2 regions of the Streptomyces sp. NBC_01006 genome follow, and region 2 is predicted to be linked to the other one. Evidence: predicted binding sites of a transcription regulator. Region 2 holds the regulator's gene; the other holds the start of a gene.
The links. Region 2 encodes HspR, which represses chaperone genes until heat shock. Its sites were predicted from a motif close to TTGAGNNNNNNNNNCTCAA; they were not measured.
Positions count from the first base shown of each region.

Region 1: lon (endopeptidase La) is a predicted target of HspR. The motif match lies at 3,541-3,559, and genes of this name have one in related genera.

Region 1 is NZ_CP108700.1:5,517,539-5,528,144, forward strand. Features, by position in the region: gene OG509_RS25410 (hypothetical protein) at 1-836, opposite strand, end outside; gene OG509_RS25415 (hypothetical protein) at 833-1,849, opposite strand; partial or broken gene OG509_RS25420 (sulfurtransferase) at 2,037-2,885, shown strand; gene OG509_RS25425 (DinB family protein) at 2,868-3,422, shown strand; gene lon (endopeptidase La) at 3,582-5,978, shown strand; gene OG509_RS25435 (MarR family winged helix-turn-helix transcriptional regulator) at 6,087-6,539, shown strand; gene OG509_RS25440 (protein phosphatase 2C domain-containing protein) at 6,594-7,367, opposite strand; gene OG509_RS25445 (nitrate- and nitrite sensing domain-containing protein) at 7,839-10,606, shown strand, end outside.
Region 2 is NZ_CP108700.1:4,384,444-4,395,049, forward strand. Features, by position in the region: partial or broken gene OG509_RS20065 ((Fe-S)-binding protein) at 1-2,175, opposite strand, end outside; gene OG509_RS20070 (sugar transferase) at 2,286-2,897, opposite strand; gene dnaK (molecular chaperone DnaK) at 3,155-5,002, shown strand; gene grpE (nucleotide exchange factor GrpE) at 5,002-5,667, shown strand; gene dnaJ (molecular chaperone DnaJ) at 5,707-6,897, shown strand; gene OG509_RS20090 (heat shock protein transcriptional repressor HspR) at 6,900-7,352, shown strand; gene OG509_RS20095 (helix-turn-helix transcriptional regulator) at 7,444-8,457, opposite strand; gene OG509_RS20100 (hypothetical protein) at 8,784-9,098, shown strand; gene OG509_RS20105 (pyridoxamine 5'-phosphate oxidase family protein) at 9,271-9,684, opposite strand; gene clpB (ATP-dependent chaperone ClpB) at 9,813-10,606, shown strand, end outside.

The DNA.
Region 1 (10,606 bases), 1.1 Mb from region 2:
TTCGGGACCAGCGCGGCTGCGACGGAGATCCCGGCCGGGGAAGGCTGCGGGTCGCCGAAGGCCCGGGAGAGCGGGCGCGCCCCGAGGAGTTCCCGGTCGGCGGAGGTCGAGAGCGGGGTCGTCGGCGGTGCCAGGGTGAAGGGGCGGCCGCCGTCGTCCACCCGTACGGTGGCCTGCCTGCCGTTCTCCTCCACGTCCAGTTCGAGCCACCAGGCGCAGGTGCAGGCGGCCGTCGTGACGGTGACCAGCCCCGTGGCCGTACCGCCCGCCCGGACCGGAAGCGCAGCCTCCTGATGGGCGCCGGCGTGGTCCAGGGAGAGGCGGACCGGCTGCACGGGCTTGCCGCGGGCCACGGTGACGGCGTCCAGCCGTTCGTCCCGCGCGGATCCGGCGCAGCCGACGTCGTCGCCGCGGGGTACGGGGACGGCCGGCCCCTTGACCACGCGGATCCCGCGGACCACGGCCGCGCGGGACGGGGACGCCCCGACGGAGTACGCGACGGTGACCTGCCCGCGGGGTACGGCGCGGGCCGTGGTGGCCCACCGGAACAGCGGAACGCAGCCCAGCGCACCGCGCATCAGCTCGGCCGGGGGCTGTCGGCCGGGCTGCGGGAGGGTGGCGGTCCAGGAGCCGTCGCCGCCCAGGAGCGGTGAACCGGTCGCGTACAGGCCGTGCCGGCCGGGACCGTCCGGGCCGGGGAACAACGCACGCAGCAGGGCGACGGTGAGGGCGGAGCACAGGGTGAGGACCAGGACGGCGACGGCCGCGGTGATGACGGTCCGGCGCCGGCCTCTCGGCTTGCCGCTCGTCATGTCGGCTGTGGTGTCGGGTGTCATGACGCTTGCCCTAATGCGCTCCACCCGGTGGCGTTGCAGCGGAATCCCTGGGACAAGCCTTCGACCCCCTGGGCCAGGACGAACGGACGTCCCGCGTTGTCCACGAGCAGGTGCTGCTGCCGGTCCCCCTGTGTGTAGGCGACGTCGAGTACGAACTCGTAGGCGACGGCGCTCGGGCCCGTCGCGTTGTCCGTTCCGACCTCGACATCGAAGTAGGCCGGGTCCCCTTGGGCGGCCACCTGGACCTTGGTGCTCGGATACTGCCCCGTCGGCCTCCCCTCGGGGTCCTGCTCCATTGCGGGCCGCTGCGGGGTGGACAGATCGAGGACCACCCGGCTGACCTCGGAGCTTCCCTGGGGTCCGCCGCATTGGAAGAGCGGGCCGGTGGGCGCGGGGTGAGTGCGTTCGATGCGGGCCCGGACGGAGGTGATGGTGGCGGGCGTCCGGGTGAAGTTCGTGAGGATCAGCCGGATCCGCATCCTGCCCGCGTCGGCCCCGCCCTCGGTGACCATGTGGGCGAGGGTGTCCTGGGCGTCGCCGAAGAGGAGCGGTTCCTTGTCGTACGTGGATCCGGGCGCGGTCCGTACGAGGTGGTGGTCGCTCAACAGGTCCCACCAGACCTCGGAGGCGGCCGTGATGCGCGGGGCGCCGGGCGGTGGTTCCCGTACGGACCAGATGTCGAGGTACGCCGAGACGACCGCCGCGACCACGGCGCTGAGCGCCACTCCGGCGCCGGCGAGCGCGAGCGTCCGCAGCTGCCCCCGCAGCCGCTTTCCGAGCCGTTGGTCTTCCGGTTCCGCTTCCGCTTCCGGTTCCGCTTCCGGTTCCGGCTCTTCGGGCGGAGTGGCCGCTTCGGGCTCGGATTCGGTCTCCGGCTCGTCGGCGGTGTCGACCGCCACCTGTTCGACCTGTTCGTCCTGCTCGGTCGGTCCGACATCGGACTCGGACTCGGTCCCGACGACGCTCTCGGGCTCCCCCGCCGGTTCTTGCTGCTCGCTGGTCGTCTCCGTCACGGCTCCCCCAAGCCTTGGCCCCGTCTCCCGGGAACCGCCATGGTGAGGCACCCGGGGCGCGGAGCAGAGGCGAAAAACAGCCGATCCGAAACGAGATCGTGGACGAGGTCCCGGTCGGTGGTGACGATGTGCGTCGGGCCCCTGCGGCTGCACGGCCCGCCGACCCACTCGGAGGTGCCGTATGACCATGTCCCGCCACGCCGCGGACGCTCCCGCCCGGCCAGGACCGCTGGTCGGGGCGGACTGGCTGGCCGGCCGGCTCGGCGAGCCGGGGCTCGTCGTGTTCGACGCCTCCGTCGGCGCCCACCGCGGCGCCGGCCGGCGGATCCCGGGGGCCCGGCCCTTCGACCTCGACGGCGCCCTGTCCGATCACGACGCCCCCGCCCCGCACACCATGCCCGCAGCCGCCGCCTTCGAGGAGGCGCTGCGCGGGCTCGGGGTCGACGACACCAGTACCGTCGTGGTCTACGACGGCGCCGGCGTCTACTCCAGCGCGAGGGCCTGGTGGATGCTGCGCGCCATGGGCTTCGACCGGGCCGCCGTCCTGGACGGCGGACTGCCCGCCTGGACCGCCGCCGGACTGCCCGTCGAGGAGTGCGGACCCGCGTACGAGGGCCCGCGCGGCTCCTTCACGGCCCGGCCGCGGCCGGGGCTGCTGGTGGACTTCGGCGCAGTCGGGGCGGCGCTGGCCGATCCGGGAGCGCTCGTACTGGACGCCCGTACGCGCGAACGCTTCACCGGCGCGGCCCCCGAACCGCGGCCGGGACTGCGCGGTGGCCACATGCCGGGCGCGGTGAACCTGCCGTTCGGGGACCTCCAGCGGGACGGCGGCCTGATGCGGCCCGCCGGGGAACTCCGCGAGGCCTTCGCGGCGTTGGCCGGTGACCGGGAGCGGCTGTACTTCAGCTGCGGTTCGGGAGTGACGGCCTGCGTCCTGGCCCTGGGCGCCACCCTCGCCGGCTACTCCGCCCTGGCGGTCTACGACGGCTCCTGGACGGACTGGGCCATGCGCCCGGAGCTGCCCGCGGTGACGGGCCGGCGGGCGCAGTTCTTCGACGGCGCCGACACCGAGAGCCGGTTCGCCGCGCCCGCGACGGGCGACGAGCGGACGCTGCTCACCGATGTCCTGGCCGCGCAACGGGCGACGCTGGAGCTGAAGTGTGCCGGGCTGGACGCGGAGTTGTTCCTGCGGTCGGTGGAGCCGTCCACGCTCTCGCTGCTCGGCTTGGTCCGCCACCTCGCGGAGGTGGAGCGCCGCTGGTTCCGCCAGGTCCTGGCCGGGCAGGAGGCGCCGGCCCTGTTCTCGTCGGAGGCGGACCCGGACGGCGATTTCGACGGGGCGGTGCCCGGCCCGGGGGCCGTCGCGGCGGCGTGGGAGGCCTGGCGGGACGAGGTCGCGTTCGCGGAGTCGTTCACGGCCGCGGCGCCCGACCTGGACGTGGAGGCCGAGGACGGGTGGCGGGGGAAGGTGTCACTGCGCTGGGTGCTCATCCACATGATCGAGGAGTACGCCCGCCACAACGGCCACGCCGACCTGCTGCGCGAACGGATCGACGGCGCGATCGGCGTCTGAATCCGGGGGGCCGCCCCACCCCGGGCCGGGGCGGGGCCCCGGATCGCCCTCAGCGGGCCGCCGAGGGCGTTCGCCGCAGGCGAACGGGGGGTGGGGAACATTGGGGGGCGCACATGCATTGAGTCGGCATAGCTCAACTTCACTGCCGGAGGGAAGATCATGGCTTCGACGTCCGTAACGCTCACTCTGCCCGTGCTGCCGCTCGACGACGAGGTCGTGCTGCCTGGGATGGTCGTACCGCTGGACCTGTCCGACGCCGAGGTGCGGGGGGCCGTCGAGGCTGCCCAGGCGGCGGTCCGGAGCGGGAAGCCCCGGGTGCTGCTCGTGCCGCGGGTCGACGGGAAGTACGCCGGCACCGGTGTGCTCGGGACCGTCGAGCAGGTGGGGCGGCTCTCCGACGGGGACCCGGGGGCGCTCATCCGCGGCGTCGGCCGCGTCCGGATCGGGGCCGGGACCACCGGGCCCGGTGCCGCGCTCTGGGTCGAGGGCGAGAGCGTCGACGAGAGGCTGCCCGATCCGCTGCCGGGGTCGGTCACCGAGCTCGTCAAGGAGTACAAGGCACTCGCCACCAGCTGGCTCAAGAAGCGCGGGGCCTGGCAGGTCGTGGACCGCGTCCAGCAGATCGAGGGCGTCTCGGCCCTCGCCGACAACTCCGGGTACTCACCCTTCCTGACCGTCGCGCAGAAGGTCGAGCTGCTGGAGACCGCCGACCCCGTCGCCCGGCTCAAGCTGGCCATCACCTGGCTCCGCGACCACCTCGCCGAGCAGGACGTCGCCGAGTCCATCGCCAAGGACGTCCAGGACGGCGTCGAGAAGCAGCAGCGCGAGTTCCTGCTCCGCCGCCAGCTGGAGGCCGTCCGCAAGGAACTGCGCGAGCTGGGCGGGGAGAAGGACGGGGAGGAGTCCGACGACTACCGGGCCCGCGTCGAGGGCGCCGACCTGCCCGAGAAGGTACGGGAGGCCGCGCTCAAGGAGGTCGACAAGCTGGAGCGGTCCAGCGACCAGTCCCCGGAGGGCTCCTGGATCCGCACCTGGCTCGACACCATCCTGGAACTGCCCTGGAACGAGCGGACCGAGGACGAGTACGACATCCGCGGCGCCCGGGCGATCCTGGACGCCGAGCACGCCGGGCTGAGCGACGTGAAGGACCGCATCACCGAGTACCTCGCCGTGCGCAAGCGGCGCAGCGAGCGCGGCATGGGCGTCATCGGCGGCCGCCGCGGCGGCGCCGTACTGGCGCTCGTCGGGCCTCCCGGCGTCGGCAAGACCTCCCTCGGGGAGTCCGTCGCCCACGCCATGGGGCGCAAGTTCGTCCGCGTCGCCCTCGGCGGCGTCCGCGACGAGGCCGAGATCCGCGGCCACCGGCGTACGTACGTCGGCGCCCTGCCCGGCCGGATCGTACGGGCCATCAAGGAAGCCGGGTCCATGAACCCGGTCGTCCTGCTCGACGAGATCGACAAGGTCGGGTCGGACTTCCGCGGAGACCCGGCGGCCGCGCTGCTGGAGGTCCTGGACCCGGCCCAGAACCACACCTTCCGGGACCACTACCTGGAGGTGGAGCTGGACCTGAGCGACGTGGTGTTCCTGGCCACCGCCAACGTCCTGGAGGCCATCCCGGAGGCGCTCGCCGACCGCATGGAGCTCGTGCGCCTCGACGGGTACACCGAGGACGAGAAGGTCGTCATCGCCCGCGACCACCTGCTGCCCCGCCAGCTGGAGCGCGCCGGACTCGGCGCCGACGAGGTCGTGCTGGAGGAGGACGCCCTGCGCAAGCTGGCCGGGGAGTACACCCGCGAGGCGGGCGTGCGCACCCTGGAGCGCTCCATCGCGCGCCTGCTGCGCAAGGTGGCCTCCCAGCACGAGCTGGGGGAGCGGGAGCTGCCGCTGCGCCTCGGCGCCGAGGACCTGCGCGGGCTCATCGGGCGCCCGCACCACGTCCCGGAGTCCGCGCAGGACCCCGCCGAGCGGCGCACCGCCGTCCCCGGCGTGGCCACCGGGCTCGCGGTGACCGGAGCGGGCGGCGACGTCCTCTTCGTCGAGGCCTCGCTGGCCGACCCCGAGACGGGGGCCGCCGGACTCACCCTCACCGGGCAGCTCGGCGACGTGATGAAGGAGTCGGCGCAGATCGCGCTCAGCTTCCTGCGCTCGCACGGCGCGGAGCTGGAGCTTCCGGTCGCCGACCTGAAGGACCGGGGCGTGCACATCCACTTCCCGGCGGGCGCGGTGCCGAAGGACGGCCCGAGCGCGGGCATCACGATGACCACGGCGCTCGCCTCGCTGCTCTCCGGGCGGCAGGTGCGGACCGACGTGGCCATGACCGGCGAGGTCTCGCTGACCGGGCGCGTCCTGCCGATCGGCGGGGTCAAGCAGAAGCTGCTGGCCGCACACCGGGCCGGCCTGACCACCGTGATCATCCCGAAGCGGAACGAGGCCGACCTGGACGACGTCCCGTCCGAGGTGCTGGAGGGCCTGGAGGTCCACCCGGTGACGGACGTACGGCAGGTCCTGGAACTGGCCCTCGCGGCAGACGCCGTCCGGGTGACCGCAGCCGCCTGACCGCAGCCGCCTGACCGGCCCGCCCGACCGGCCCGGGACCCCTCTCCGGCGGGGTCCCGGGCCGGTGGCGTGCGCGCTGCGAAATACTGGTGCCTCGGGACACCATCGATGGGAGCGGACGTGCACGGAAGCGAAGACCAGGAGTTCCTTGCCCTGGAGCGGGAGCTGTCCGTCTTCCTCCGGCGTGCCAGGGCCTCGTCCGGGGAGATGGCCCGCGCGCTCCATCCCGAGCTGGAGCCGGCCGCGTACGGGCTGCTCACACGGCTGGAGGCCGCGGACCGGCAGAGGGCCACCGAACTCGCCGCCTACTTCGGGGTCGGCAAGGCCACCATGAGCCGGCAGCTGCGCGCGCTGGAGGTGCTGGGGCTGGTGGCGCGCGAGCCGGACCCGGCCGACGGCCGGGCCTTCCTCGTCGGCCTCACGGACGAGGGCCGGGAGCGGTTCCTGCGCGTACGGGGGGCCCGGCGCGAGCAGTACATGCGCAAGCTCGCGGACTGGGACCGGGGAGAGGTAGCGGAACTGGCCCGGCTGCTCCATCAGTTGAACCAGGGCGAGGAGTAGCCGCCCGAGCAGCCAAGGCCGCGGCCGGGGCCATGGCTACAGCTGCGGCTGCAACTACAGCTCCGCGTACGCCGCCGAGGCGTCGTCGTGGCGCTTGCCGCGCGTGCGGGGGCGGGCCGGGTCCGACTCCAGGGTGCGGACCCGGGCGATCAGGGACTCCGCGCCCTCCTTCCGCAGCACCGCGAGGCACTGGGCCCAGTCGCCCTCCCCGAACGTGTCCGTCCACCGGCTCGCCCCGTCGGTCAGCGCCGCCAGCGCCCGGACCCGCTCGCGCGGGGTCCGGCCCGTCACCGCCCGGGCGGCGACCTCCGGGTCCGCCGCCGCCGTGAAGAAGCCGCCCTCCGCGTTGCGCAGCGCGTCCGCCGAGGCCTGCGTCCGCAAGCGCTCGCGCGGGATCCGGTCCAGCCGGTCGTCGAGCACCGCCGTCACCTCGCCGCCGGGTGCTTCGAGGAGCAGTACGGAATCCGAGAGCACGAGGTGCTCCACGTACTCCTCGTCCCACCGCGCCATCACCACCGTCGCCTGCGGGGTCCGCACGTGAGAAAGGTCACAGGTGTCCCGGTGCGCGTCGGCGGTGCCGCGGATGGCCTCCGACAGGATCCGCTCCAGCGGCATGTCCCGCCGCGATCCGGACAGTTCGGTCAATCGGCCCCCGAGCCGTGCCGCGAACCAGGGCACGCCGTGCGAACACCCCACCTCGCCGCCCGGCGGGGTGACCCCGTCCAGGGCGACCAGGACTCCACCGCCCGCAGCGGGTATCGCCGCCGATAGCCAGTCCTCGTTGGGGCGTTCCGGGTCGCCGGGGGCCGAGGCGAGGTCGATGCGCATACGGACATTCTGCCCGCCCCGCACGTGCCGGACAGCCGGGGTGGGGCGAAAAGTCCGTACCAATGAGCTGGTCGCCCGACGCACTGCATCCGTGCGGCCGGCGCGGTGCTCGGCGGGCCTCCGGCGGCTGTGGGCGGGCATATTGCCAAAGCCCTCACCGATCTTTCAACCACCCGTCCGCGACGACCCCCTGTAGGCGCACCGCCGAGTTGGTTGCCAACTCATCCGTGATGTTCACTCGTTCGAGTGGCCGGGTGGGCGATGTCAGGCTCTCTCCCCAACACACTGCAAAGGTCTGAGGCGGTACGAGGGGGCAGGGGGCGTTTACTTGTTGACCGGCCGTTACCTCGGCCACACGAGTAGACGAGCACGAGCACACGTACAGGATTGCGAGCACCGGTGCAGAAGAAGCGGTCTCGGAAGAACGGCACCGCCACCGACGGACCAGCCCCCGCAGGACGTCCCGTCCGCGTGCGCAGCAGGCTCGTCATCGGCGTCGCCGTCGCCGGCCTCACCGTCCTCGCGGCCGGCGCCCCAGCCGTGGTCTCCGCGACACGGGAGCTGAACGACTCCCAGCAGCTGGTCACGCTCGCCGAGCAGACCCAGCACACCCTCACCCTCGCGCACCTCCTCGGCGACGAGCGCGACGCCGTCGTCGAGTACGTGGCCAAGGGCCGCCCCGGCGCCCAGGCGAAGGGCCCCGTCCAGGAGCGCACCGCGCTCACCGACCGCCAGCTCGCCGAGGTCCAGAACGAGGCCGACGAGACGCTCGCCCGCGCCCTCGGCCGCGTCCAGGCCGTCCGCACCGAGGCCGTCGACGGCAAGGGCAGCGCCCTCGCAGCCCAGCAGGCGTACGCGGGCGTCATCGCGGAACTGCTCGCGCCGGGCGACCGGCTCGCCGAGCTGACCCCGCCGCGCGCCGTCGCCGCCCTCGCCACCACCCGTCCGCTGGCCCCCCTCGGCCAGGCCGTGGAACAGGCCTCGGCCACCCGTGGACTGCTGCTCGCCGCGCTGGCCGTCCCCCGCGGCGAGCAGGCCTCCAACACGGCCGCCACGGACGAACTCAGCACCGCCGCCCAGCGGGCCCGCGTACGGGAGCAGGCCGCGCTCGACGACTTCAACCGGGTCGCGCGCCCCGACGTACGCCAGACCCTCGCCGCCACCGTCACCGGACCCGACGTCAAGACGGCCGACGACTACCTCAAGCGGCTCACCGAACGGCCCACGCTGTCCACGGCCGACCGCCGGCTCGACGGCGCCGCCGTCGCCCCGTCGCTCACCGCCCGCATCGACCGGATGCGGTCCGTCGAGGCCACCCTCGCCGGGCAGCGGGCCACCGCGCTCGCCACCCTGCGCGACGACGACGTGACCCGGCTGGAGATGCTGGTCGCGGTCCTCGGCCTGCTGTTCCTGGTCGCCGTCGGCTTCTCGACGGCCGTCGCGCGCTCGCTGACCCGGCCGCTGTCCGTACTGCGCCGCGGCGCGGCCCGGCTGGCCACCCCGGAGGGCTCGGTCGAGCCGGTCCGCTTCACCGGCCGCAACGACGAGTTCGCCGAGGTCGTACGCCACCTCAACGCGGTCCGCGACCAGACCGTCTCCCTGCACACCCGGATCGCCGGCCTCGACGCCGACGGGCGCCGGCTCATCGGCCGCAACGAGGCGCTTTCCGCGGCCCGCGAGACGCTGGAGCAGGAACTGACCGCGGGCCGGGAGGCGCTGGAGCAGGAGCTGACGCAGCTGCGGGCCGGCCTCGAAGAGCACCGCCGCATCATGTCGACGACGTCGGTCTCGCTCTCGCTGCGCACGCTGGGGCTGGTGGAGCGCCAGCTCGCGGTCATCGAGGAGCTGGAGTCCAAGGAGCAGGACCCGGACCGGCTGGCGACCCTGTTCAAGCTGGACCACCTGGCGACGGTCATGCGCCGCCACAACGAGAACCTGCTGGTCCTGGCCGGCCAGGAGCACAACCACGGCGCCGGGGCCGCGCCGGTCCCGCTGATCGATGTGATGCGGGCCGCCGTCAGTGAGATCGAGCGCTACGAGCGCGTGGACCTGGCGGCGCTGCCGCCGTTCACACAGGTCGCCGGGCACGCGGCCGACGACATCTCGCACGTGCTCGCCGAACTGCTGGAGAACGCGACGACGTTCTCGCCGCCCGAGGCGAAGGTACGGGTCTCCGGGTGGCTGCTCGACTCGGGTGACGTGGTGCTGTCCGTCGTGGACGAGGGCATCGGGGTCACCGGCGACCGGCTGGAGGCGCTGAACGCCCGCCTGGCCACGCCGGAGGCGTACGACGAGGAGCCGGAGGCCGAACACGGCCTGGGCCTCGGCCTGTACGTGGCGGGCCGCCTCGCGGCCCGGCACGGGGTCACGGCCGAGCTGCGCGCCGGTCGGCACGCGGGCACGGAGGCCCTGGTGGTCGTCCCGGCCTCGCTGCTTCCCGCCACGCCGCCGAGCTCGCCGGTGCACACGTTCGCCACGCCGTCGCCGGGCCTGCCGCAGCTGCGGCTGCCGGGTGTGATCGCGGAGGCGAACGAGAACACGATCCCGGGGCGCCGGATGCCGGAGCCGCCGGCGGTTGAGCGGGACGCGGAGGCGTCGGCGCAGGCCGACTCCGCGACTGCGTCTGCCCCGGCCCCTGCCCCGGCTGCCGAGCCCTTCCAGGACCTGGGCCCGGAGGCGGACGCCGAGCTGCTGCGGGGCATGGAGTGGGACCCGGCCGAACCGGACGCCGCGGACGAGGCGTTGACCGCAGGTACGGGTACGGGTACGGGCTCGGGCACGGGCTCGGACGCGGATCCGGACTCGGGCTTCGATTCGGACGCGGCTGTCGGCCTCGGCCTCGGCGCCGAGCCGGGTACGGACCCGGCGCCGGACGCAGCCCGGCCCGCGGACGTGGCCACCGACCAGGGCCCGGACGTGGATCCGGCCTCGGGCTTCGCTTCGGCCGTGGACCCGGACTCGGTCTCGGACTTCGCGTCGGGCGCGGGCCTGGCTCCGGACTTCGGGCCGGATCTGGCCGGGGGGCTGGAGCCCGACAGGGCTGCGCAGGCGCCGGGCCCGGACGGTGGGCTGCCGCCCGCCGACCAGGTGTTCACCGCGGCCGGCGGACCGGCCCCGGCCGAGGAGCTGCTGGCCCGGGTCGTTCCGGACGCCGCCCCGGCGGCGGAGCCCGGGCTGCCGGGCGCCGACCAGGTGTTCACCGCGGCCGCCGGCACCGAAGAGGTCCCGGGCGAGCCCGA
Region 2 (10,606 bases):
CACGTCCACGACCTGGACGGATTCCTTCGCCTGGCCGTCGTTCTTCTTGCCGTTCACCGAGTCCGTCAGCATGACCAGGCAGAACGGGCAGGCCGTCGAGACGATGTCCGGGTTCAGGGACAGCGCCTCGTCCACGCGCTCGTTGTTGATGCGCTTGCCGATGCGCTCTTCCATCCACATCCGCGCGCCACCGGCGCCACAGCAGAAGCCCCGCTCCTTGTGGCGGTGCATCTCCTGCTGGCGCAGCCCCGGTACGGCCGACATGATCTCGCGCGGCGGCGTGTAGACCTTGTTGTGCCGGCCCAGGTAGCACGGGTCGTGGTACGTGATCAGGCCGTCCACCGGGGTGACGGGCGTCAGCCGGCCCTCGTCGATCAGGTGCTGGAGCAGCTGCGTGTGGTGGATGACCTCGTACTCGCCGCCGAGCTGCGGGTACTCGTTCGCGATCGTGTTGAAGCAGTGCGGGCAGGTGGAGACGATGCGCTTCGCCGACTTCGGCTTGCGCGTCGACTCGTCCTCGTCGTCCTCGCCGAACGCCATGTTCAGCATGGCCACGTTCTCCTGGGCCAGCTGCTGGAACAGCGGCTCGTTGCCCAGGCGGCGCGGGGAGTCACCGGTGCACTTCTCGTCGCCGCCCATGATCGCGAACTTGACGCCCGCGATGTTCAGGAGCTCGGCGAAGGCCTTCGTGGTCTTCTTCGCCCGGTCCTCAAGGGCGCCCGCGCAGCCGACCCAGTACAGGTAGTCGTACTCCGAGAGGTCCTCGGCGTCCTTGCCGACGATCGGGACCTCGAAGTCGACCTCCTTGGTCCACTCCACGCGCTGCTTCTTGGCGAGGCCCCAGGGGTTGCCCTTCTTCTCCAGGTTCTTGAGCATCGTGCCCGCCTCCGACGGGAACGCGGACTCGATCATCACCTGGTAGCGGCGCATGTCGACGATGTGGTCGATGTGCTCGATGTCGACCGGGCACTGCTCGACACACGCACCGCAGGTCGTGCAGGACCAGAGGACGTCCGGGTCGATGACCCCGTTCTCCTCCGCCGTGCCGATCAGCGGGCGCTCCGCCTCCGCCAGCGCCGCCGCGGGAACGTCCGCCAGCTGCTCCGGCGTCGCCTTCTCCTCGCCCTCCATGGTCTTGCCGCCACCCGCGAGCAGGTACGGCGCCTTGGCGTGGGCGTGGTCGCGCAGCGACATGATCAGGAGCTTCGGGGACAGCGGCTTGCCCGTGTTCCACGCCGGGCACTGCGACTGGCAGCGGCCGCATTCCGTGCAGGTGGAGAAGTCGAGGATGCCCTTCCAGGAGAACTGCTCGACCTGGGAGACGCCGAAGACGTCGTCCTCGCCCGGCTCCTCGAAGTCGATCTCCTTGCCGCCGCTCGTCATCGGCTGCAGCGCGCCCAGCGCCGTGGAACCGTCCGCGTTCCGCTTGAACCAGATGTTCGGGAAGCCGAGGAAGCGGTGCCAGGCGACACCCATGTTGGTGTTGAGCGAGACCGTGATCATCCAGGTGAAGGACGTGACGATCTTGAGCGCCGCGAAGAAGTACGTCAGGTACTGGAGCGTGCTCAGGCTCAGCCCGTCGAACGCGGCGATCAGCGGGTACGAGGCGAAGAAGCCGGGCTCCCAGCCGTCGACGCCGTGCAGGGCGCCCTCCAGCCCGCGCAGCGTCATGATGCAGACGCCGACGATCAGGATGACTGCCTCGACGAAGTACGCCTGGCCCGTCTTGGAACCCGCGAAGCGGGACTTGCGGCCCGCCGCGCCCGGCCGGCTCAGCTGCCGGATCACGATCAGGGTCACGATGCCGAGGACGGTCATCAGGCCGAGGAACTCGGTGAAGATCTCGTACGGCAGCCAGTCGCCGATGATCGGGATCAGCCAGTCGGCCTGGAAGAGCTGGCCGAAGGCGTTGACGATCGTCAGCAGCAGCGAGAAGAAGCCCACCGCCACGAACCAGTGCGCGACGCCGACGATGCCCCAACGGTTCATGCGGGTGTGGCCGAGGAACTCCTTGACCAGGGTGATGGTGCGCTGCGTGGGATCGCCGGTGCGGGTGCCCGCGGGCACTGGCTGGCCGAGGCGCACGAAGCGGTAGATCTGCGCGATGGCGCGGCCGAACAGCGCGACGGCCACCACCGTGATGACCAGCGACACGATGATCGCGGCGAGTTGCATGGAAGGGCTCCTCGGGCGGCACTTACTAAGCGGTAACTTATGAAGTCAAGGCTTGAGGTTACCCATTCCCCGCGCCGCAATGTAGGTGGGCGAGCGGTGATCTGTGTCGCTCAGGCATGCCTGTGTCGGTAGGCCGCCCGAGGGGTCTGAGCCAGGATCGCGAGATCCATCCCCAGCCAATGGCTCTCCACATAGTGCCGGTCCAACAGCGCCATCTCTTCCCAGGGGAGGTCGGATCGCGCGCTGACCTGCCACAATCCGGTCATTCCGGGCCGTACGAGGAGCCGGTCGGCCCGGTCCGTACGCGACTCGGGGCGCGGCCCGACCAGCGACATCTCGCCGCGCAGCACGTTCAGCAGCTGCGGCACCCCGTCCAGGGCGCACCGCTTCAGGGTCGCCCCCAGCCGGCCCGCCGCGTCCGTGCGCAGCCGCCAGGTCAGGAACGGCCGCCCGGCCAGCCCGGCCGCCGGCTCCCGTACGAAGACCCGCCCGCCCTGGGTCGCGTACAGCAGGGCGGCGGTGACCAGCAGCGGCAGTGCGAACAGCCCGGCCAGCGCGGCGGCCCCGAGGAGGTCGACCACCCGCTTCGCCGACAGGTCCGGCATGCGCGGTGGGGTCGGCAGGCGCACGAGGGGGTCCGGGCGCACGATGGGGTCCGGGCTCGCGGGGCGCCGTCGTACGAGGTGCCGGATCGGGGGGAGGGTGAGCGGCGGCAGCGGCATGGGGGCACCCTGCATGTGCCTCCGGCGGTTTCGGCGGTGCCGCGCAGTGGGCCCGCCCCAGCATCGCCCGCTCGGCCCCCGGGAGGCCGTGGGCGGCCCTGGGAGGCCTCAGGAGGCCACGGCGAGGCCTCCCGGCGCCGCCGTGAGCGTAAGACCCGGATAAAAGTTGAGCCCCCTCCGCTCACCTCTGTTGACGACAGCTCGGAGATGCGGCATGGTTGAGTCTGTTCCACTCAAGTCAGCTGGAGGAAATCAAAATGGCACGTGCGGTCGGCATCGACCTGGGCACCACTAACTCCGTCGTCAGCGTTCTCGAAGGCGGCGAGCCCACCGTCATCACCAACGCCGAGGGCGCCAGGACCACGCCGTCCGTCGTCGCCTTCGCCAAGAACGGCGAGGTCCTCGTCGGCGAGGTCGCCAAGCGCCAGGCGGTCACGAACGTGGACCGCACCATCCGCTCCGTCAAGCGCCACATGGGCACTGACTGGAAGATCAACCTGGATGGCAAGGACTTCAACCCGCAGCAGATGAGCGCCTTCATCCTGCAGAAGCTGAAGCGTGACGCCGAGGCCTACCTGGGCGAGAAGGTCACGGACGCGGTCATCACCGTCCCGGCCTACTTCAACGACTCCGAGCGCCAGGCGACGAAGGAGGCCGGTGAGATCGCGGGCCTGAACGTCCTGCGCATCGTCAACGAGCCGACCGCCGCCGCCCTGGCCTACGGCCTGGACAAGGACGACCAGACCATCCTCGTCTTCGACCTCGGTGGCGGCACCTTCGACGTGTCGCTCCTGGAGATCGGCGACGGCGTCGTCGAGGTCAAGGCCACCAACGGTGACAACCACCTCGGTGGTGACGACTGGGACCAGCGCGTCGTCGACTACCTGGTGAAGCAGTTCGCCAACGGTCACGGCGTGGACCTCTCCAAGGACAAGATGGCGCTCCAGCGTCTGCGCGAGGCCGCCGAGAAGGCGAAGATCGAGCTGTCCTCCTCCACGGAGACCACGATCAACCTGCCCTACATCACGGCTTCCGCCGAGGGCCCGCTGCACCTGGACGAGAAGCTCACGCGCGCCCAGTTCCAGCAGCTGACCGCGGACCTGCTGGACCGCTGCAAGACCCCGTTCCACAACGTCATCAAGGACGCCGGCATCCAGCTGTCCGAGATCGACCACGTGGTCCTGGTCGGCGGCTCCACCCGCATGCCGGCCGTCGCCGAGCTCGTCAAGGAGCTGACCGGCGGTCAGGACGCCAACAAGGGCGTCAACCCGGACGAGGTCGTCGCCATCGGCGCCACCCTCCAGGCCGGTGTCCTCAAGGGTGAGGTCAAGGACGTCCTGCTCCTCGACGTGACCCCGCTGTCCCTCGGCATCGAGACCAAGGGCGGCATCATGACCAAGCTCATCGAGCGCAACACCACGATCCCGACCAAGCGGTCCGAGATCTTCACGACGGCCGAGGACAACCAGCCGTCCGTGCAGATCCAGGTCTACCAGGGTGAGCGCGAGATCGCGGCGTACAACAAGAAGCTCGGCATGTTCGAGCTGACCGGCCTGCCGCCGGCCCCGCGTGGCGTCCCGCAGATCGAGGTCTCCTTCGACATCGACGCGAACGGCATCATGCACGTCACGGCCAAGGACCTTGGCACGGGCAAGGAGCAGAAGATGACCGTCACCGGCGGCTCCTCGCTCGGCAAGGACGAGGTCGACCGCATGCGCCAGGAGGCGGAGCAGTACGCGGACGAGGACCTGCGCCGCAAGGAGGCGGCCGAGTCCCGCAACCAGGGCGAGCAGCTCGTCTACCAGACGGAGAAGTTCGTCAAGGACAACGAGGACAAGGTCCCGGCCGAGGTCAGGACCGAGGTCGAGGCGGCCGTCGCCGAGCTGAAGGAAAAGCTCAAGGGCGAGGACACCGCCGAGATCCGCACCGCGACCGAGAAGCTCGCCGCGGTCAGCCAGAAGCTCGGCCAGGCCATCTACGCCGACGCGCAGGCCGCCCAGGGCGCAGCCGGTGCCGCGGGTGACGCGGGTCAGGCCAAGCCGGAAGACGACGTCGTCGACGCCGAGATCGTGGACGAGGACAAGCCGAAGGGCGGCGCTGCCTGATGTCGGAGGAGACCCCGGGCTTCGAGGAGAAGCCCGAAGTCCCCGCCGACGGCACGCCTGACGACGCCGCCGAGCCGAATGCCGCAGCTTCCTCCAAGGAGGAGGCCGCGGCCCCGGCCGGGGACTCCGCAGCAGCACAGGATGTCGCTCTGCTTGCGCAGCTGGACCAGGCCCGCACCGCGCTCGGCGAGCGCACCGCGGACCTCCAGCGGCTCCAGGCGGAGTACCAGAACTACCGCCGCCGGGTCGAGCGGGACCGGATCGCCGTCAAGGAGATCGCGGTCGCGTCCCTCCTGACGGAGCTGCTCCCGACCCTGGACGACATCGGCCGGGCGCGGGACCATGGCGAGCTGGTCGGCGGCTTCAAGTCGGTGGCCGAATCGCTGGAGACCGCCGCGGCCAAGATGGGGCTGCAGCAGTTCGGCAAGGAGGGCGAGCCCTTCGACCCGACGATCCACGAGGCCCTGATGCACTCGTACGCGCCGGACGTCACCGAGACGACCTGCGTCGCGATCCTGCAGCCGGGGTACCGGATCGGCGAGCGTACGATCCGCCCCGCGCGGGTCGCGGTGGCCGAGCCCCAGCCGGGCGCGGCCCCCAAGTCCGAGTCGGCCGAGGCCGACGCGCCGTCGGACAAGGACACGGATGCCCCCGACAAGGGCTGATGTTGAACCAGTAGCGGTACGAGAGGAGGGACACCGGGGATGAGCACGAAGGACTTCGTCGAGAAGGACTACTACAAGGTCCTCGGTGTCCCGAAGGACGCCACCGAGGCCGAGATCAAGAAGGCGTACCGGAAGCTCGCTCGCGAGTTCCACCCGGACGCCAACAAGGGCGACGCCGCGGCCGAGGAGCGCTTCAAGGAGATCTCCGAGGCCAACGACATCCTCGGTGACGCCAAGAAGCGCAAGGAGTACGACGAGGCCCGCGCCCTGTTCGGGAACGGCGGCTTCCGCCCCGGTCCCGGCGGGGGCGGCGGCTCGTTCAACTTCGACCTGGGCGACCTCTTCGGCGGCACCCAGCCGGGTGGCGGCGCGGCCGGCGGCTTCGGTGGTGGCGGCGGCGGTCTGGGCGACGTCTTCGGCGGACTGTTCAACCGCGGCGGCGCCGGCCCCGGGACCCGTGTCCAGCCGCGCCGCGGCCAGGACATCGAGTCGGAGGTCACCCTCTCCTTCACGGAGGCGGTGGACGGGGCCACGGTCCCGCTCCGGATGTCCTCCCAGGCGCCCTGCAAGGCCTGTTCGGGCACCGGCGACAAGAACGGCACGCCGCGCGTGTGCCCGACCTGCGTCGGCACCGGCCAGGTCTCGCGGGGCAGCGGCGGCGGTTTCTCGCTGACCGATCCCTGCGCGGACTGCAAGGGCCGCGGCCTGATCGCCGAGACCCCCTGTGACGTCTGCAAGGGCAGCGGGCGGGCCAAGTCCTCCCGCACCATGCAGGTCCGCATCCCGGCGGGCGTCTCCGACGGGCAGCGGATCCGGCTGCGCGGCAAGGGCGCCCCGGGCGAGCGCGGCGGCCCCGCCGGTGACCTGTACGTGGTCGTCCACGTCGACGGCCACCCGGTGTTCGGCCGCAAGGACGACAACCTGACGGTCACCGTCCCGGTGACGATCGCCGAGGCCGCCCTGGGCGCCGACATCAAGGTCCCGACCCTGAACGGCCCCTCGGTGACGCTGAAGCTGCCGCCGGGCACCCCCAGCGGCCGTACGATGCGGGCCCGCGGCAAGGGAGCGGTCCGCAAGGACGGCACCCGCGGAGACCTGCTGGTGACGGTGGAGGTCGCCGTTCCGGCCTCGCTGTCGGACAAGGCCCGCGAGGCGCTGGAGATGTACCGCGACGCGACGGAGTCGGAGGACCCGCGCGCCGTGCTGTTCGAGTCCGCGAAGGGAGCATGATCATGGACGGCCGCCGCAGGAGCCACTACCAGCTCAACGACGACACTCCTGTCTACGTCATCTCGGTGGCCGCCCAGCTCTCGGGCCTGCATCCGCAGACCCTGCGCCAGTACGACCGGCTCGGCCTGGTCTCCCCGGACCGGACGGCCGGCCGCGGCCGGCGCTACTCGGCCCGCGACATCGAACTGCTCCGCACGGTGCAGGCGCTGTCCCAGGACGAGGGCATCAATCTGGCCGGGATCAAGCGGATCATCGAGCTGGAGAACCAGGTCACGGCGCTCCAGCAGCGGGTGGCCGAGCTCTCGGCGGCGGTGGACGGCGCGGCGGCCGTGCTCCAGCAGCGCGAGGCCCAGGTGCACGCTTCGTACCGGCGGGATCTGGTCAAGTACCAGCCACCGGTGCCGGGCAACGCCCTGGTCGTCTGGCGCCCCGCGCCGAAGCGCCAGAGCGACTGACCGCAGGTACCACCGGCTGACCGCGGGTACCGAAGAGCGACTCTCGTGCGCACAGGCCCCGTCCGGGATTCCGGGCGGGGCCCGGCCCGTTTCAGTCGCCCTCGTCCTCCAGGATCCCGGAGCGGGCGATGAGGAAGCCGAGCTGGGCCCGGCTGCCGCTGCCGAGGGTGCTGGCGAGCTTCGCGATGTGCGCGCGGCAGGTCCGTACGTTCATGCCCAGCCGGCGGGCGATGGCCTCGTCCACGTGCCCCTCGATGAGGAGCTGCGCGATGGTGCGCTGGACGCCCGAGATGCCCCCGCGGGTGTGCTGGTACGTGACTTCCTCCTGGAGCGGCACGGCGCGGTGCCAGAGCTGCTCGAACACCTTGATGAGGTAGTCCACCAGCCCCGGGTGGCGCAGCTCCAGGGCGACCTGGCGGTCGTCGCTGGCCGGGATGAAGGCGACGGTCCGGTCGAAGATGATGAGGCGCTCGAAGAGCTCCTCCAGCGTGCGCACCTCGACCTTGCCGGCCTTGAGGAGGTCGACGTACGCGAGCGTGCCGCGGCTGTGCCGGACGGTGTGCTGGTAGAGGGTCCGGATCCGGACACCGCGGTCGGTCAGCGGCTGGTCGCGCTCCAGGGCCTCGGTGAGCTCCAGGCTGGGGCGGGCGCCGCCGGGCTGGATGGTCAGCATCTCGGTGTGGCACTCGGCCGTGGCGAGGTTGAGGGCCGCGTTGATGGGGTCGAAGCCCTCAAGGACGGTGATGGCGTGGGTGCTCGCCGGATTCTGCGCACTGATGGCGAGAAACGGCTCGAAAGCCTCGGACAGTTCGAGTGAGTCGCGGCGTCTGTCGCGGATCTCGCGTTCGATCGGATGCAGCCGCTGTGCGAGTGCCACCGCCGGTGGAACCGGACGGAGGGAATTAACGTCATCAGGATCTGGCTGCAACAACGCCAGATCGAGCAGGCAGGGTGCCGTTTTGACATCCCCACGTGCGATACGTCCCGTGCGCAGCGCGCTCGTGTAGAGCCGTGCCCCCTCGCTGCACAGCTCGGTGACCGAGTGGGGATGTGTCGCTTTTATTCTGTTTGTGGTCAAATCTCCACCCCCCAGGGTCCTGAACATGCAAGAACATGATGCATCGTCCCTGTGGCAGCGACGTGCCTGAATGAGCCATCGTCTGACAGGCGGGGGAGAGGATTTCATCAAGTGAGGACGAAGCCGACCATGAACAAGAGAATGCTTCGCTCGGCGCTTGCCACCGTCATCTTCTCGGCTGTGGCCGGTCTGGGACTTGCCGGGGTCACCCTGGGGGGAACTGAAGGGGGTGCCGCAGACCTCCAGGCGGCGCCGCTGGAGGACAGCGGATGGCGCGCGGCACCGTTGGACAGCGGATGGCGCTCGAACCCCGCAGACGCCGAAGCAGGCGCCGCTGGCGTGGAGAGCGCGGCATGACCCCCGACGACCGCGGTTTCCGTCGCGAAATGGCCTCTGCCTACCGCTCCGGCTGGCAGTTCATCGACCTCGCCACCGCCATCCCCCACCCCGGCGACTCGCTGATGGTCACCCTGTTCGGACAGCCCATCGTCATCACGCGCGAGGAGGACGAGGACGTCCGGGCGTACCGCTGCCTGCGCCGCCCCCGCGGCGCGCCGCAGCCCGTCCGCTGCGAGGTGCGCTACGGAATGGTCTTCGTCAACCTTGATCAGCGCGACCACCAGCTCTTCGAACCCGATATCACCACCGCCACCCCCCGCAGTGCCTGAAGCGATTCCCCCGTCGTTGCAGATCGCTCCAGGTGCTTCCCCCACACAACGGCGCCATCGTGGACCTGACCACGATGGCGCCGTTGTGATGTCCGCGTCCAGTGCTTGAACCGGACAAGGTGAAAACCGAACTGTTCCGCCGGTTCCGACGCGTCCGGTCGCCGGCGTCGGTTCAGGCCCGGCCCATCGCCCGGTCGAGGGTGATCTCCAGGACGACCCGGTCCGGATTGGGCGACGGCGTCCGCCCGTAGCGCTCCGCGTAGCGCGCCACCGCCTCGGCGACCGAGGCCTCGTCCGTACGGACCACCGCGTGCCCCTCCAGGGTCGCCCAGCGCCGCCCCGCCATCTGGCACACCGCGACCCGCGCCGGGCCCGCCTGCGTCCCCTGCGCCGCCAGCACGTTGCGGATCTTCTTGCTGTTCTTGTTGCTGATCACCCGGGCCAGGCCGGCCTCCGGGTCGTACGTGACGCCCACCGGCACCACGTGCGGGGTCCCGTCGGGGCGCGGGGTGGTCAGCGTGCAGACGTGCCGCTCCCGCCAGAAGGCGAGGTACTCGGGCGTCGGGTTGAGTACGTCAAGAGCCATGGCCCGAGGGTACGGGAGGGCGCCGATTCTGCCCTTGAGTGGAATAGACTCAACTTTGCGGACGCTGCCATACTCAAAGAGCGGGACTCAAACCCCGTGTCCGACCTGTCTGAGAGGAGAAGTCGCACGTGGATGCCGAGCTGACCAACAAGAGCCGGGACGCCCTGAACGCCGCCACCAGCCGCGCCGTGAAGGACGGCCACGCGGACCTGACCCCGGCGCACCTGCTGCTGGCCCTGCTGGCCGGCGAGGAGAACGAGAACATCACCGACCTCCTCGCGGCCACCGAGGCCGACCAGGCGGCGGTCAGGAACGGCGCCGAGCGGCTGCTGGCCGCCCTGCCCAGCGTCACGGGCTCCACGGTCGCGCCCCCGCAGCCCACCCGCGAGCTGCTCGCCGTACTCGCCGAGGCCGACCAGCGGGCCGGGAAGCTCGGCGACGAGTACCTCTCCACCGAACACCTCCTCATCGCGATCGCCGCCAAGGGCGGCGCGGCCGGTGAGGTCCTTTCCACGCAGGGCGCGACGGCGAAGAAGCTGCTGGACGCCTTCGAGAACGCACGAGGAGGACGGCGGGTGACCACCCCCGACCCCGAGGGTCAGTACAAGGCCCTCGAAAAGTTCGGCACGGACTTCACGGCGGCCGCCCGCGAGGGCAAGCTCGACCCGGTCATCGGCCGCGACCAGGAGATCCGGCGCGTCGTCCAGGTCCTGTCGCGGCGTACGAAGAACAACCCGGTGCTGATCGGCGAGCCGGGCGTCGGCAAGACGGCCGTGGTCGAGGGCCTCGCGCAGCGCATCGTCAAGGGCGACGTCCCCGAGTCCCTGAAGAACAAGCGGCTGGTCTCCCTCGACCTCGGTGCGATGGTCGCGGGGGCGAAGTACCGCGGCGAGTTCGAGGAGCGGCTGAAGACGGTCCTCGC